One region of the Odoribacter sp. N15.MGS-14 genome, then DNA from elsewhere that is predicted to be linked to it. Evidence: riboswitches for the same ligand, from Rfam matches in the RefSeq annotation. Region 1 holds a riboswitch; each other region holds the start of a gene.

Region 1 (3,490 bases):
GTAAGTGTCCGGAGTCATGATCACATCATGATATTGGCGTGCGGCTTCGATACCTCCACCTTCCCCGCGCCAGGACATCACCGTGGCATTCGGGGCCAAACCGCCCTCCAGTGTTTCGTCCCAGCCGATCATCCGGCGCCCGTGTTCATTTAAAAATTTCTCCGCGTGGCAAATAATAAAACTCTGCAAATATTCCTCCTTCGTGTGCCTGTCGTCACCTTTGATACCCAATGCTTTGATACGGGCTTGACATTTTGGGCATTTTTCCCATCTCACCTTGGGGCACTCGTCTCCTCCTACGTGAATGTACTCGGAAGGAAAAATCTCCATAATTTCTGTCAATACGTCATCGATAAAAGTCAACACGCTGTCGTTCCCTGCACAAAGCACTTCTTCGGACACTCCCCACATTCTCCACACTTCGTACGGACCTCCGGTACACCCCAAATACGGATACGCGGCTAATGCCGCCTGCATATGTCCCGGCAAATCGACCTCGGGGATCACGGTAATATAGCGTTTGGCGGCATAGTCCACTATTTCCCGTGCTTGCTCCTGCGTGTAAAAACCGCCATACGGCTTACCGTCATATTTACCGCTATTATGCCCGATCACCGTTTCCGTGCGACGGGAACTTACTGTTGTCAACTCAGGATATTTCTTTATCTCGATGCGCCATCCCTGGTCGTCGGTAATATGCCAATGTAATCGGTTCATGTTATGCAAAACCATCATATCGATAAACTTCTTCACCTCGTCTACCGTGAAAAAATGGCGGCACACATCGAGATGTACCCCCCGGTAACCGAAACGCGGCTCGTCTTCTATCCCGACAGCGGTTAATACGGGAACACTGTTCGCCTTTACAGGGATAGCCTTGCGCAACGTTTGTATGCCATAGAATACGCCTGCCTCACTTGCCCCGGCAATCACTACTCCGCTGGCAGACACATTCACACGGTACCCTTCCGGATTTTTAATACTCGAATCTAATTGTAACGTTACATTTTTCTTCCCGCGCGAACCGGTTTCCACCCGGTAATCCCGTCCGGTAGCCGCTTTCAGGTAATCCGCCAGAAACAAAGCGTTGTGGCGCATTGCCTCGTTCTCTCCCGGGTAAACAATACACACGCCATCATCCAACACGAATTCCCCGCCTGAAAAATTCTCCCGGATTTCCAGCGGGGCAGGAATAATTTCGTAACACGATTCACTCTTTTTCTCTGAACACGCTAAAAACCAGCCGGCTAAAGCAATCACGCTGACTGTTCTAAATAAATTTTTCATAATAACCATTTCATAACTACAAAAATAACACATGCAAATAAAATAGCAAACACGTGCCCAAAGTAATAGGAGAATAATATAAAACACCATCTCTTTTTTTACCGGTGTTTCGCTTTTAACAAGACCGGATTCGGTTCGGCTGTCGTTCCTGAGTCGTAGGCTTCCTGGGCGTTTCCCGGTAGTTCATTGAATAATTTCCCGGTTTGTTGCAGGAGATTTTTTTAATTTTTTCTACCTTTGTTGCAATTTTGGTGATGTAATAGATTTCATCCGTTACATAAAAGGGAATCCGGTGAGAATCCGGAATAGTGCCCGCTACTGTGAATCCCGTAATTGATAAGTTTCTTATGCCACTGTCCAATGGAGGATGGGAAGGTCGCTTTTCAGGGATAAGTCAGGAAACCTGCCAGAATTATACAGAAAATAAGCATTTCCGGGGTCAGAAATGTGATTGTTAAATATCTAATTTTCTATCATTAATGAAAAAGTGGTGTGCGCTGACAATCGTTTTGTTGTTTGTCGTTGGTCAGGTATGGTCGCAAACGACTATCAGCGGTAAAGTGGTGAGTGTTGAATCCGGGAATCCGGTAGATGGTGCCAATATCCGGGTAGACCATAGTCTTGCGGGTTGTTCGACCAATGCTAAAGGAGAGTTTATCCTTCGGAATCTGCCCGAAGGAATCCATGAGTTGCGGGTGACTCATGTCAGTTATGCTCCAAAATCGGTTACGGTAAAGAGCGGGGAAAGCCAGGTCGTTGTGCAATTGGAAAACAGCTACATCAATATCGGTCAGGTTGTAGTCACCGGAACGGGAACACACCGGCGGATGAAAGACAGCCCGGTGCCGGTATCGGTTATTACGGCTCAGGATATCCGGGAAGCCAACCTCTCGACCATGGAAGAAGTATTGACTAAGATGAATGCTTCGTTTGCTTTTGTGACGAGCGGTATGGGGACAACCATGAGTTTGAACGGCCTGAATGACGATTATATACTGGTGTTGGAAAATGGGCGCCGGCTGGCCGGGGATGACCGGATTTCCCGTATCAATGTCGCTAACATCAAGCGGGTCGAGATTTTGAACGGTGCTGCTTCGGCGCTTTATGGAAGCGATGCGATAGGAGGGGTGATCAATATTATTACCGACGATGCGAAGAATGTGATGCAGGTTTCCAGTGATACCCGTTATGGGAGTAAGGGGCGTTTCTCGGAGGCTGTGAATGCAGATTTTAATCAGGGTAAATTCGGTTCGTATACCTCTTATCAACGCTTGCAGGCCGACGGATGGCAATTGAATGCTTTGGAGGCTGCTTATGCGACGGATAAAGAGACAAAACGGAAATATCGTAATCCGGAAAAAGACAAGGCAACGGATAAGGAAGCTTCGACAGCCTTTTATTCCAATACAGTGAATCAACGTTTTACCTATGCGGTGAACGATCGTCTCACCCTGGGGATAAGGGGTACGTATTATAATTGGGAGAACGACCGGCCGGCATCGGTGTATAAATACAATATGGAGCATGAAACGTATACTTATGGCGCAGGAGCTAAATATATGATCAATAAATCTGCTTATATCGATGCCGATTTTTATTCCGATAATTTTACTTCGCGTTACGACTCGGTCAGTAAGCCCGGAGAAGCTTCCCGGGGGAAAGATACCCGGAAAAAAGTACATTATTACAATGGTTCGTTAAAAGGTATTTTTAAACTCGGACAGGCACAAAAATTTTCTGTGGGTATGGAGTATGTGAAAGAGACTTTGATGAGTGCTACCGATGATCTGGATGGGGAAAATATGTATACGATGGCTCTTTTCCTGCAGGATGAGATCCGGTTATGGAAGAATTTTCAGGCTGTGGTCGGGTTGCGGTATATCTATAACGAATTTTTTAAAAATTATGCTACTCCCAATGTTGCCTTGAGTTATAAGTGGGGCGACCTGAATTTCCGGGCATCTTATGCCTCCGGTTTCCGGACTCCTACCTTATCCCAGTTGTATGCCACGGATGTGGCGAAAACGACGGATATGGTGACGATTCCTAATTTTAACCTGAAACCCGAGAAAAGTGATTATTTTATGCTGAATGCAGAATACGTACACAATAGAATTTCGTTTTCTGTATCCGGATATATCAATAAAATCCGGGATATGATCAACTACCGGGGAATCGATCCGGCTATAGCCGAACAGTTGGG
Region 2 (3,490 bases), on a different contig from region 1:
CGAACATTTTCTTTCTTTTTTCGTAAGGAATAGAAAAAACGAAAGAATATGAAAACGAGATTAATAGTTGTATTACTTGGATTTTTGGGTTCGGGTATGTTCGTTGCTTGCCGGGACGATGCTTCGGATAAAGATGACGATAGGCCGGGGAAAGCGGTAGAATTGGCTTTTCAGGCTAAATATCCGGGTGCTACCGGTGTAGAATGGGAATCTAAAGGAGTTTTCCGGGAGGCCGACTTTACCTTGAACGGACGTGAATATGAAGCCTGGTTCAATACCTCCGGGATCTGGTTGCAGGCAGAATATGCGGTCACTTATACCTCGGTTCCTGCTGCGATAAAAGATTTTATTGCCAATAGCATTGATTATCCTCCTACTTTATGGACGCCGGATGCGGCTACAGAAGTGCTCGAACGGAAAAATTATCCCGATTGGTATGCGGTGGAATTGGAGAACGGGGCGAATGAGGTGACGATTTGGGCTGATGCCGAAGCTTATCTGCACCGGGCAGTCGTTGAAGATTATAGTGGAAACGATATTCCTCAGACGATTCTTACTTTTGTTACTCAAAATTATAGGCAGGCTTTACTGACTGAAGTCGGGAAATGGTCCGACGGGGCATATCAGGCGAATATGCTGGACGGCAACGAAGCTAAACAAATCTATTTCGATCGCTCGATGAACTGGCAGTATACAGAATGGCCGGTATTGTTTTCCGAAGTCCCTGCGGTAGTGAAAGAAGTCCTGAATAGTACCGCTTATGAAAACTATACCGTACGGAGCGTCGACTATCGGCAATTCCCTCAGGGAGATCGGTATCATTTTGTTTTGACCCCTAAACAACAACCGGGACTCGATATGGCTTTGGATATAGATTTGCAAGGGAATATTATTACGCAATAGAAGAAATAGATTTCCTATTCTCACGGTCTTTCGTTACTTTTGCCGGACATTAAAAAATAGGATGATGGAAGACCGGATACAGCGTGCCGTCGAATTATTCCGGCAAGGCTACAATTGTTCACAGTCGGTATGTGCTGCTTTTGCAGACGAGTATGGTTATACTTTCGAACAGGCATTACGGATGTCGGCTTCGTTCGGTGGAGGGATCGGTCGGATGAGAATGACTTGCGGTGCTGCTTGCGGAATGTTTATATTGGCAGGCCTCGAAACAGGTTGTGTAGAGGGAAAAGATAGGGAAGGGAAAGAAGCGAATTATAGACTGGTACAACAATTGGCAGAGAAATTTGTGAAGCGTAACGGTTCGTTGATCTGCGGTGAATTGTTGGGGGTGACTCCCTCAAGAATCGGGTTCGATCCGGTGCCTGAAGCCCGGACACCCGAATATTATAAAAAACGTCCTTGTCTCAAAACAGTGGAAGAAGCAGCCCGAATTTGGGTGGAATATCTACAAAATGAAAAATCAAAAGTAAAAGACGAAGAATAAAATATCAATGCTGAAAAATATTAACTCGATTAATTTTTGGATTTTTATTTTGGAAAACTTTTAAATGTTTGATTGCTTGATGATTTGAATTTTGTTTTGTAGTTATATGTTGATTATCAGTAGTTTGAATGTGCCGGATTCTAGATTAAAAGATTTGTATTGGAAAACTTTGATAATCTGTTACTTTGAAAAAATGTCAGAAAAGTTTCTGAAAATATTTTTCTCTTCGTAAAAAACTTTCTATTTTTGTCTTGATTTCGGTTCTTATCCTAGCGTAGGGATGAGATGAAAAGGGAATCGGGTGAGAATCCCGGACAGTCCCGCTGCTGTAAGCTCCGTAGAGCGGTTTAAACCCGAGAAGAACCACTGCCGTTATTGGCGGGAAGGTTGTTTAAACCGGAAGTAAGTCAGAAGACCTGCCGTAATTATTGTTTTCTGAGGCTTTCGAGGAAAGGCCGGAAAGAAGGATTCGCTTGTCTTTTTTTTGTCCTCTCCTTGCCTTATGAGTTATCGGTTTATGATTAAAAAGTAAAATAATGATTCAGACTGTATTGAAAAGAGATGGCCGTGTAGTTGGCTTTAATGAGGAGAAAATCGTTGCTGCAGTGAGAAGAGCGATGCTGCATACCGATAAAGGAGAAGATATGCAATTGGCACATGAAATTGCCGATCGTATCGCTTGCCGGGGACAGGAGCAGATGAGTGTCGAAGATATTCAAAACTGTGTGGAAATCGAATTGATGAAGAGCCGCCGTAAAGATGTGGCTCAATTATATATTGCTTACCGGAATCAGCGTAGTGTGGCCCGTAAAGCGAAAACCCGGGATATCTTTTTGGAAATCATAGAGACGAAATCGAATGAGGTGACCCGGGAAAATGCCAATATGAATGCGGATACGCCTGCCGGGATGATGATGAAATTTTCCAGTGAAACGACAAAGCCGTTTGTCGACGATTATTTGTTGGTAGAAGAAGTAAAAAATGCCGTTCGGCAAGGATATCTGCACATACACGATAAAGATTATTATCCGACCAAAAGTCTCACCTGCGTACAGCATCCCTTGGATAAGATCCTGAAAAACGGATTCTATGTCGGTCATGGTGAATCCCGTCCGGCAAAACGGATCGAGACGGCTAGCATCCTCGGTTGCATTTCGCTCGAGACGGCTCAGAATGAAATGCATGGCGGACAGGCGATTCCGGCTTTTGATTTTTATCTGGCACCTTATGTGCGGAATAGTTTTATCGAAGAGGTGAAAGTATTGGAAGAGATTACCGGCGAAGATTACAAACACCTGTACCATTTTCCCATCAAAGATTATGTCCGGATTGAGCTGGACGGTTTGAGCGGGGATGAGCGGGTTTTACAACATGCGATCAACCGGACGGTAAGTCGTGTACATCAGTCTATGGAGGCTTTTATCCATAATATGAATACCATTCATAGCCGGGGAGGCAATCAGGTTGTTTTCAGTTCTGTCAATTACGGTACGGATACTTCTGCCGAAGGCCGTTGTATTATTCGGGAAATGCTGACCTCTACCTATCGGGGAGTGGGAAGCGGAGGTACGGCTATCTTTCCGATTCAGATCTGGAAAAAGAAACGGGGCGTGAATTATTTACCTCAGGATCCCAATTACGACTTATATGTTTTTGCTTGTAAAGTCAGTGCCCGGCGTTTTTTTCCCAACTTCATCAACCTGGACGCTACTTTTAACCGGCATGAATTGTGGAAAGCCGACGATCCGGAGCGTTTTCGCTATGAGACGGCTACCATGGGATGCCGGACCCGGGTTTTTGAAAACCGCTTCGGAGAGAAGACTTCCATCGGTAGGGGAAATCTTTCTTTCTCGACGATAAACATTGTACGTCTGGCTATCGAATGTATGGATATTTCCGAACGGGAAGAAAGAATCCGGACATTTTTCTCGAAATTGGACGAACTCCTTGAGTTGACGGCTTTGCAATTACATCGTCGGTTTGAGTTTCAGAAAACTGCCCGGGCAAAGCAATTCCCTCTCTTAATGAGTTCTCTGTGGGTAG
Region 3 (3,490 bases), on a different contig from region 1:
ATCTGTGAAAAATCGAAAGTACCCGATAAAGGAGGTGTGATATTGATCCCGTTCCAGTTTACCCGTGTTTGGGAAGCGCTGGTTCCACGGAAAGAAGCTGTCGATAACGCTCCTGTTCCCAGACTCTTGATGTAAATAGAGGTATGGTCGGTCAGGAGTTCGGCCAGCGAGCGGGTTTTGTTGGCTTGTAAAACGGCTGGAGAAATATGGGTTACCCGGGCTCCTGCGTTTGCCTCGTTGGCGTGTTGTATACGTTGGCGGATGACCTGCACGGTGTCTAATGTGCCGTATAGGGTGATCGAATCCCGGGATTGGGCAGGAGTACGGAATCCCAACCCAAGGAATATGCCGAGGTATAAAATGAAGATCAGACTCTTGTATAGGTTCATATCGCTAGGCTAATTAGGGGAAATACACTTGGCTAGGATAGATACCGACTCGAAAATTCCGGATGGAACCGTCTTTTTTGTAATTCCGGATATAACCGCGTTGTGCACTGTAATCCAGACAGTCACATAGATAGACCTCTCCTTGCGGACTGACTGAAAACCCATACATCATATCGGTTCCGGGAAGATCGAGGTAGTGTTCGAATTCTCCCGTGCCGACATTCATCCGGTAAACACTTTGGACAGAGGTAATCCCTGCTGCCGTGTTACTTTTACAGGTTTTGACGTTGAAATAAATCCAGTTCAGTGTAGGATCGATATCCGTGCGATTATAGGTGATTGTACCGATTACGTCTCCTGCTTGTGGATTTGCCTTTTCACTGATGGGAAGGATATAAGAGACCTCGACTTTTTCTTGGTGGGGGTCGATACAAACCAATTCTATTCCGCAGACTCGATTTCCCTCTCGGATGTTCATCAAGGCCCATACTCTTTGGTATTTATCGACCAGCATCCGGCAGGTTTTGGTATTTTCGTCGTTTTTTACTTCCGGGATGACCCGGACAGCTTTTTTGCTGATATTGTCGGTATCGAAGACATATATTCCGCCGGTAGTCATTCCGAAGATTTTATTATCTACCGTTACCAGATATTCGACCGATCGCGGTATGGAGATATATTCCAGAGGTTCGCCATAAGGTTCCACAGTCCGGATACGCACCAGTTGTCTCTCCAGATCGGATACGATAGCTTCTGTCGGGGAAATGGCTACGATCTGGCGTGGAAATCCCGCTTGGGTATAGAGGATTGTACCGACGGAACCGAACGTTTCGGGATCTATAACCTCGATTTTTTTGGAGTTGTCCAAAGTCACAAAATATTTACCGTTGATCTTGGTGATGGATTGGGCCACATCACCAAGCGGTCGGTGATTCACTTCCCGGAAAATATCCGGAATGACTGATCCGTCTTTGTTTAAAACGGAGATACCGCCCATATTCTGATTGATTCCCCCTTCATTGAGAACAAGGGCTTCGATATTACCTTGGCTCACCGGCCCGTAGGGATAATCCGTTCCTGCGGAATCACAGGCTGTGAATAGCCCTGCTATTACGGCAAATATGAAAAAACAGAGAATTTTTTTGAATAGCATGATTTACTGACGTTTATGTTCTTCTTCCCTTTGAACGTTAAACAATGAATCACGTGGCAGGTCTTCTGACTTGTTTCCTTTTCGGTTTCCTTCCCATTCCGAATGAGGAACAGTGGATAAAGCACGTCCGAAAAGTGTTATGAAACTTACAGCAGTGGATCTGTTCAGGATTTACACCTGATTCCCTTTTCATTGCCGGACGAGACAACGATCCGGCAACTCCACGCAATTTTTACGTGACGGCAAAGATATATAAATCATTTTATAAGGGAAATGATATTTTGTGAATGTTTGTTAGTCCACAGGGACGGAGGCAATACTTTGTGCTGAACGGTTACTTTCGGAAAAACCTTTAGAATTTCTTTAAAATCGGGCTTTTATCCTTGTACAGGCAATGAAGTAAAACCTGTTCTGAACGGAAAACATGTCAAACCGATTATTTCAATGATGAAAACAAGATGGATTATCTCTTTTGCCCGACTTCCTGTTTCTGTGAAAAATCCAAATGCGCCCCTGTCGAAGGGAATATCGTGCCGGAGTTGATCGGTACGAATAATAGCGATAAGCAGATTTGGGAATTAGATGATATATGCAAATTATTCAAAATTAATAAACATGATTTATTGGTTTTACCGGAATAAAATTGCAGCTTTGTTCGGGATTGATCGGGTGGGAAAGATTTTGACAGACAGTTTATCCGATACTTTATGAAAATAGAGAAAGTACATGCGGTCTATTTTAGTCCGACAGGCACAACTAAAACAGTGATTACCCATTTGGTAAAATGTATCACTACGTTATTACCGGAAATCGTGACGGAAGTGAAAGATTTTACGTTGCCGTCGGGGCGGAAGAAAGTGCCTGATATTCGGGAATCGGAGTTGGCTATTGTCGGTCTGCCTGTTTACGCCGGCCGTTTACCGAATCTGTTATTGAACTACTTGACCATCTGGCAGAGTAATGGGGCCTGGGCGGTACCTGTTGTGGTTTATGGGAATCGGTCCTATGGGAATGCGCTCGTCGAACTGTATGATATTTTAAGATATAGAGGGTTTCATCCGATAGCTGCTGCGGCTTTTGTCGGTCAGCATTCTTTCACGACCCGGTTGGCTACCGGGCGTCCCGACCGGGAAGATCTGGAAAAGGCAGAACAGTTTTCGGCAGAGATCGTAAGAAGAATATTGCAACCAGGAGAATTTACCGGAATAAAGATTCCGGGACAAGGGGCTCCTGATTACGGTGGGTATTATAAACCCAAAGGAAGGGATGAAGAGGTGGTGAATTTCCTGAAAGCAAAACCTGTTACGACCGATGCGTGCATCGATTGCAGACGTTGTGCAAAAGTTTGTCCTATGGGGGCTATCCGGCAGGATCATCCTTCTGAGGTTTCCGGTATTTGTATCAAGTGTAATGCTTGTGTAAAACAATGTCCTGTACATGCCAAACAGTTGACGGATGAAGCTTACCTAAGTCATGTCGGTTTTCTTGAAAATAGATATACCTCGAGGGCAAGAATCGAATTATTTTAATCGACCTAAATACTTGGTATATGAAGACCGGTCTTTATACGAAACTGATTTTTCTGTACGATTACGGGAACTTGACGGGTTACCTTCTCATTGAGAACTTGTTGTTCGTCAAGTATCTGAACACTCCGGTGTAGCTGCTGTTTCTTATCTTCGTGAAGATGATGCATGCTGTCTATCCGCTCTGCCGGATAAATCGCTTTGGAACGGCACCTCATATTGTCCATTGCCATACATTGGGTATGGTAATGTTCCAGCTCTTCATCATCCCACTCCAATACCGTTTCACCCGATAAAAAGAACTCTATAAATTGAATATAGATGTTGTTTATCTCTTTTCAGAAATTGTTAATTTGTTGGTTGCGGGATTCAGGTTGTTCAATCTCATCTTATTTAAATACCATCTATATCCGATTATGCAA
Region 4 (3,490 bases), on a different contig from region 1:
GGTACACTCCGTGGTTTCTTCACACCACTGGATATGGGAGGGATCATGAGCAGTTTGAACTGGAAGGTGTTGTGGGGATTTGTCTTTAAGAAAACCATCCCTTTCTTCTGGTTCCCGGCTCATACCATCACTTTTCTGTTGCCCGGCAATATGCGGGTATTGTGTGCTGCCTTGTTGGGAGTGGTATTGGGAATCCTTTTAGCGGTCGCAGCCCGCAAAGGGGACACTTCCGCACCGGATAAGGGAAGGGTTGAAAGAAAGATATAAATAAAATGCGGTTTTCTGAATTGATTTATTCAGTCGGAAAACTATAATTTAAAGTTCTTTAATTTCTTTGACGGGAAGGCCGGTCAGCTCACTGATATCTTCTGCGGCAAAACCTTTTGCTTTCATATTACGGGCGATTTCCAGCTGTTTCTTTTTTTCGCCTTCTTTCCGGCCTTTCTCCATTCCCTCCTCTATTCCCTTTTCTTTGGCGAAAGCGATTGTCACTAACTGGTCGCGATAGACCTTGATACTTTCGTCGTACTTTTCGCGTTCTTCTTTTGTCAGTGATGCGAGTCGATGATTTTTTCCAGTTTTTCGAACACCGCTTTGCGGGCCTTAAACGGTAATCGGTTTAGTGTTTCCATATTCTTTAATACATAAATCCAGCGTTCAAAATCAGTTATACATTCTTCTTCTTCCTTCGTAAAAGCCGGAAGTTCGATGAAAATAAAGCGTAGCTTATCCGAAAATACCTCGTGTGTATCACGGTCGGAGAGTACGATGTCCGTGCGCAGTTTGCCCGGAGAATCACCCAGACGGAAATTCATGAAGAACACACCGATCCTGAATATGCCGTTCACCTACCAACAGATCGTTCAGAAAGTCGATCAGCAGGTCCTTTGTCATTTCCTGTCCGAAAATGATTTTGAATCCGACATCTGTAAAAGGATTGATAAACTTCGCCATGATAGTTCTGTTTTCATACAAAAAAAGCGAATTTCCTCCGTATGACCAAGCATATCCGTTATTTCCTGCATCCTGTTTCTGCCATACGATATATCCCCTGAAAGAATCGTTAACGGAACAAAATCTCGTATAGACCATGCTACAGTCAATGGTTCCCCGGTGGGTGGAAATACAGATCTCCTGTAAGAATATGGTCGTAGTCTGTCTGAAAAATTGGAAAATATCGTAAAAGTACCTTCTTAAAAGAAAAAAATCAATATCTTTGCATCCGATTTTGGTGTCACGATTCTGCTGCTACGGAAAAGTGATGAAAAGGGAATCAGGTGAAAATCCTGGACAGACCCGCTGCTGTAAGCTCTGTTAAGATCTTCAACAATACTTTAGCCACTGTTCTGGAAAGAATGGGAAGGGCGTTTGAAGATTGGAGTAAGTCAGAAGACCTGCCGAAATGATGTATGATTGATAAACCTTCGGGGATTAAGGTTGCTCGATTCGGACTTGATTTTTTTTACAAAGGGTGTGCTTTACGGCAGGGATTATGCCGGAAAACAATTTCCAGTCAGGATTCTGCAATATGATTTCTTTTCAGGTGAATTTAGAATTATGCAAAATGTTACCGGTAAACGGGGAAGCGCCGGTGGCACATGAATGGGGTGAATTTATGCAAGTTTTTTGAGGGGAAACTTTCAATTTGTTGGGAGTGGCTTTGCTGCTGTTACGACGAATAAACTTGTATGTAATTAACAAACAATAATTTATGTCGGTGTAAAACAAATTCAAGATGAAAAGGAAATTTATTTTAACTTCTCTTGCCCTTACGTTCTGTATGGGCATGTATGCAGAGCAACCTGTAACTATAAAAACCGATTCCATGCGTCGGATAGATTTGGAGGAGGTGATGATCCATGCGACTAAAACCGGAGCTTTATTAAAAGATCTTCCGAACAGGGTAGAGGTGGTGACCAAGCGGCAGATCGAAGCTTCGGGGATCAATAATCTGACGGACCTGTTGAAAAATTTTGTTAATGTGGATGTGATTGAGTATCCGGGATATAATTCTTATTTCAGTATCCGGGGATTCAAACCGACAGAAGGAAAATACACGACAGTCCTGATCGATGGAGTACCGGCCGGTACTACCAATATGGCGACACTTTCTTTAGGCGATGTAGAGCAGGTGGAAGTTCTGAAAGGCCCTTTCTCCGCCATGTATGGTTCGGATGCGATGGGTGGAGTGGTGAACATCGTCACCAAACGGAATAAGGATAAACTCACCGGAGGAATCAAAGTTGCAGCCGGAAGTTATCAAACTTCCAAAGGGGCTTTTCATGTCGGTGGACGGATCTACCGGGGGCTTTCTTTCGATGCCTCTTTCGATTATACTGCTCAGGCACGAAACTATAAGATCGGAGACCATAATCTCTTGCATATGTCGGCAACGGATAAAGCTATCCTCGGTAAAGATACTTATGGTATTAAAATGAATGGCTCACGGCATAGCGGTATCGCCGGTAAAGGCCGTATCGGTTATGATTTCGGGAAAAACTGGTCTTTGAATTTTACCGAGATTTTTTTTGTGGGTAAGGACCTGCCGACGGGAGGAAATGTCTGGGGGGCTAACGGATTGAAAAAGAAAGATGTCACCCGGTATACCGAAAAATTGGAACTCAACGGAAAAGTGAATAATCATAATTTGTTTTTCGCTCCTCATTACTCTACAGCTAAGACCGATACTTATACGGCAGACACCGATACGGCTTATGTGTATTCGGGTAACGAACTGAATACTTATGGATTTACAGCACACGATAATCTGATTTTAGGCAAACAAAGAATTGCTTTCGGATTCGATAACAATAATGAAGTCAGTGAGATAACCAGTTTTAAAGCGCGTGGTGAGATTAAAGCACCTTATCAACCCCGTTTCCGGAATACGGCTTGGGGGATATTCCTGCAGAGTAACTTGAAATTATTTAAAGAAAAATTGGACTTGTCGGTCGGATTGCGCTATGATTATATCGATTTTAAACTTCGGAAAACACCTGGTTTGGAGAATGAAGAGAAATCGGAAAGTTACAACACTTTCAATCCCAATATCGGCGCAAAATACAATATATACGGCGGTATGGCCGTCCATGCCAGTTTCGGTACAGCTTTCAGCATGACCGATGCTTATCAGAAAGCCGGAGAATTTTTGTACAGCGGTACGCTTACCGTAGGAAATCCTGATCTGGATCCTGAAAAATCCCGTACGTTGGATGCCGGTTTGACATTCAGCCGGCCGGAACTGGGGGTAAATTTTGATTTTACTTATTTTTATACGTGGAATGATGATCTGATTGTGGAAGAGGCATGGACCGATGAAGAAAGCGGACAAAAGTACAAAACGTTCAAGAATGCCGATAAAGCAAAAAAAAGTGGAATGGAAATTATGGCTTCTTATGACTTCGGCCGTCTGTTCGATGGTGACTTTGCTTTGAAGCTTTATGGAAATCTGACCTGGATGTTTACCTATCAGGATCAGACTAAAGGAGTA

What was found. Region 1 has a riboswitch for cobalamin ahead of WS34_RS09425 (TonB-dependent receptor). Riboswitches for the same ligand answer to the same signal wherever they lie in the genome.
Region 2: another riboswitch for cobalamin. It lies ahead of WS34_RS01080 (anaerobic ribonucleoside triphosphate reductase); the one in region 1 lies ahead of WS34_RS09425 (TonB-dependent receptor).
Region 3: another riboswitch for cobalamin. It lies ahead of WS34_RS07625 (DUF5074 domain-containing protein); the one in region 1 lies ahead of WS34_RS09425 (TonB-dependent receptor).
Region 4: another riboswitch for cobalamin. It lies ahead of WS34_RS08765 (TonB-dependent receptor plug domain-containing protein); the one in region 1 lies ahead of WS34_RS09425 (TonB-dependent receptor).

Annotation. Positions count from the first base shown of each region.
Region 1 covers NZ_LARE01000039.1:4,374-7,863, forward strand. The annotation lists gene WS34_RS09420 (glycoside hydrolase family 20 protein) at 1-1,287, opposite strand, end outside; cobalamin riboswitch at 1,520-1,712, shown strand; gene WS34_RS09425 (TonB-dependent receptor) at 1,767-3,490, shown strand, end outside.
Region 2 covers NZ_LARE01000003.1:21,494-24,983, forward strand. The annotation lists gene WS34_RS01070 (PepSY-like domain-containing protein) at 49-903, shown strand; gene WS34_RS01075 (C-GCAxxG-C-C family protein) at 968-1,447, shown strand; cobalamin riboswitch at 1,689-1,885, shown strand; gene WS34_RS01080 (anaerobic ribonucleoside triphosphate reductase) at 1,984-3,490, shown strand, end outside.
Region 3 covers NZ_LARE01000027.1:796-4,285, reverse strand. The annotation lists gene WS34_RS07630 (TonB-dependent receptor plug domain-containing protein) at 1-389, opposite strand, end outside; gene WS34_RS07625 (DUF5074 domain-containing protein) at 403-1,542, opposite strand; cobalamin riboswitch at 1,581-1,781, opposite strand; gene WS34_RS07620 (hypothetical protein) at 2,001-2,183, shown strand; gene WS34_RS07615 (EFR1 family ferrodoxin) at 2,250-3,071, shown strand; gene WS34_RS07610 (hypothetical protein) at 3,077-3,346, opposite strand.
Region 4 covers NZ_LARE01000034.1:16,216-19,705, reverse strand. The annotation lists gene WS34_RS08780 (hypothetical protein) at 1-267, shown strand, start outside; partial or broken gene WS34_RS15550 (Rpn family recombination-promoting nuclease/putative transposase) at 316-954, opposite strand; cobalamin riboswitch at 1,213-1,416, shown strand; gene WS34_RS08765 (TonB-dependent receptor plug domain-containing protein) at 1,736-3,490, shown strand, end outside.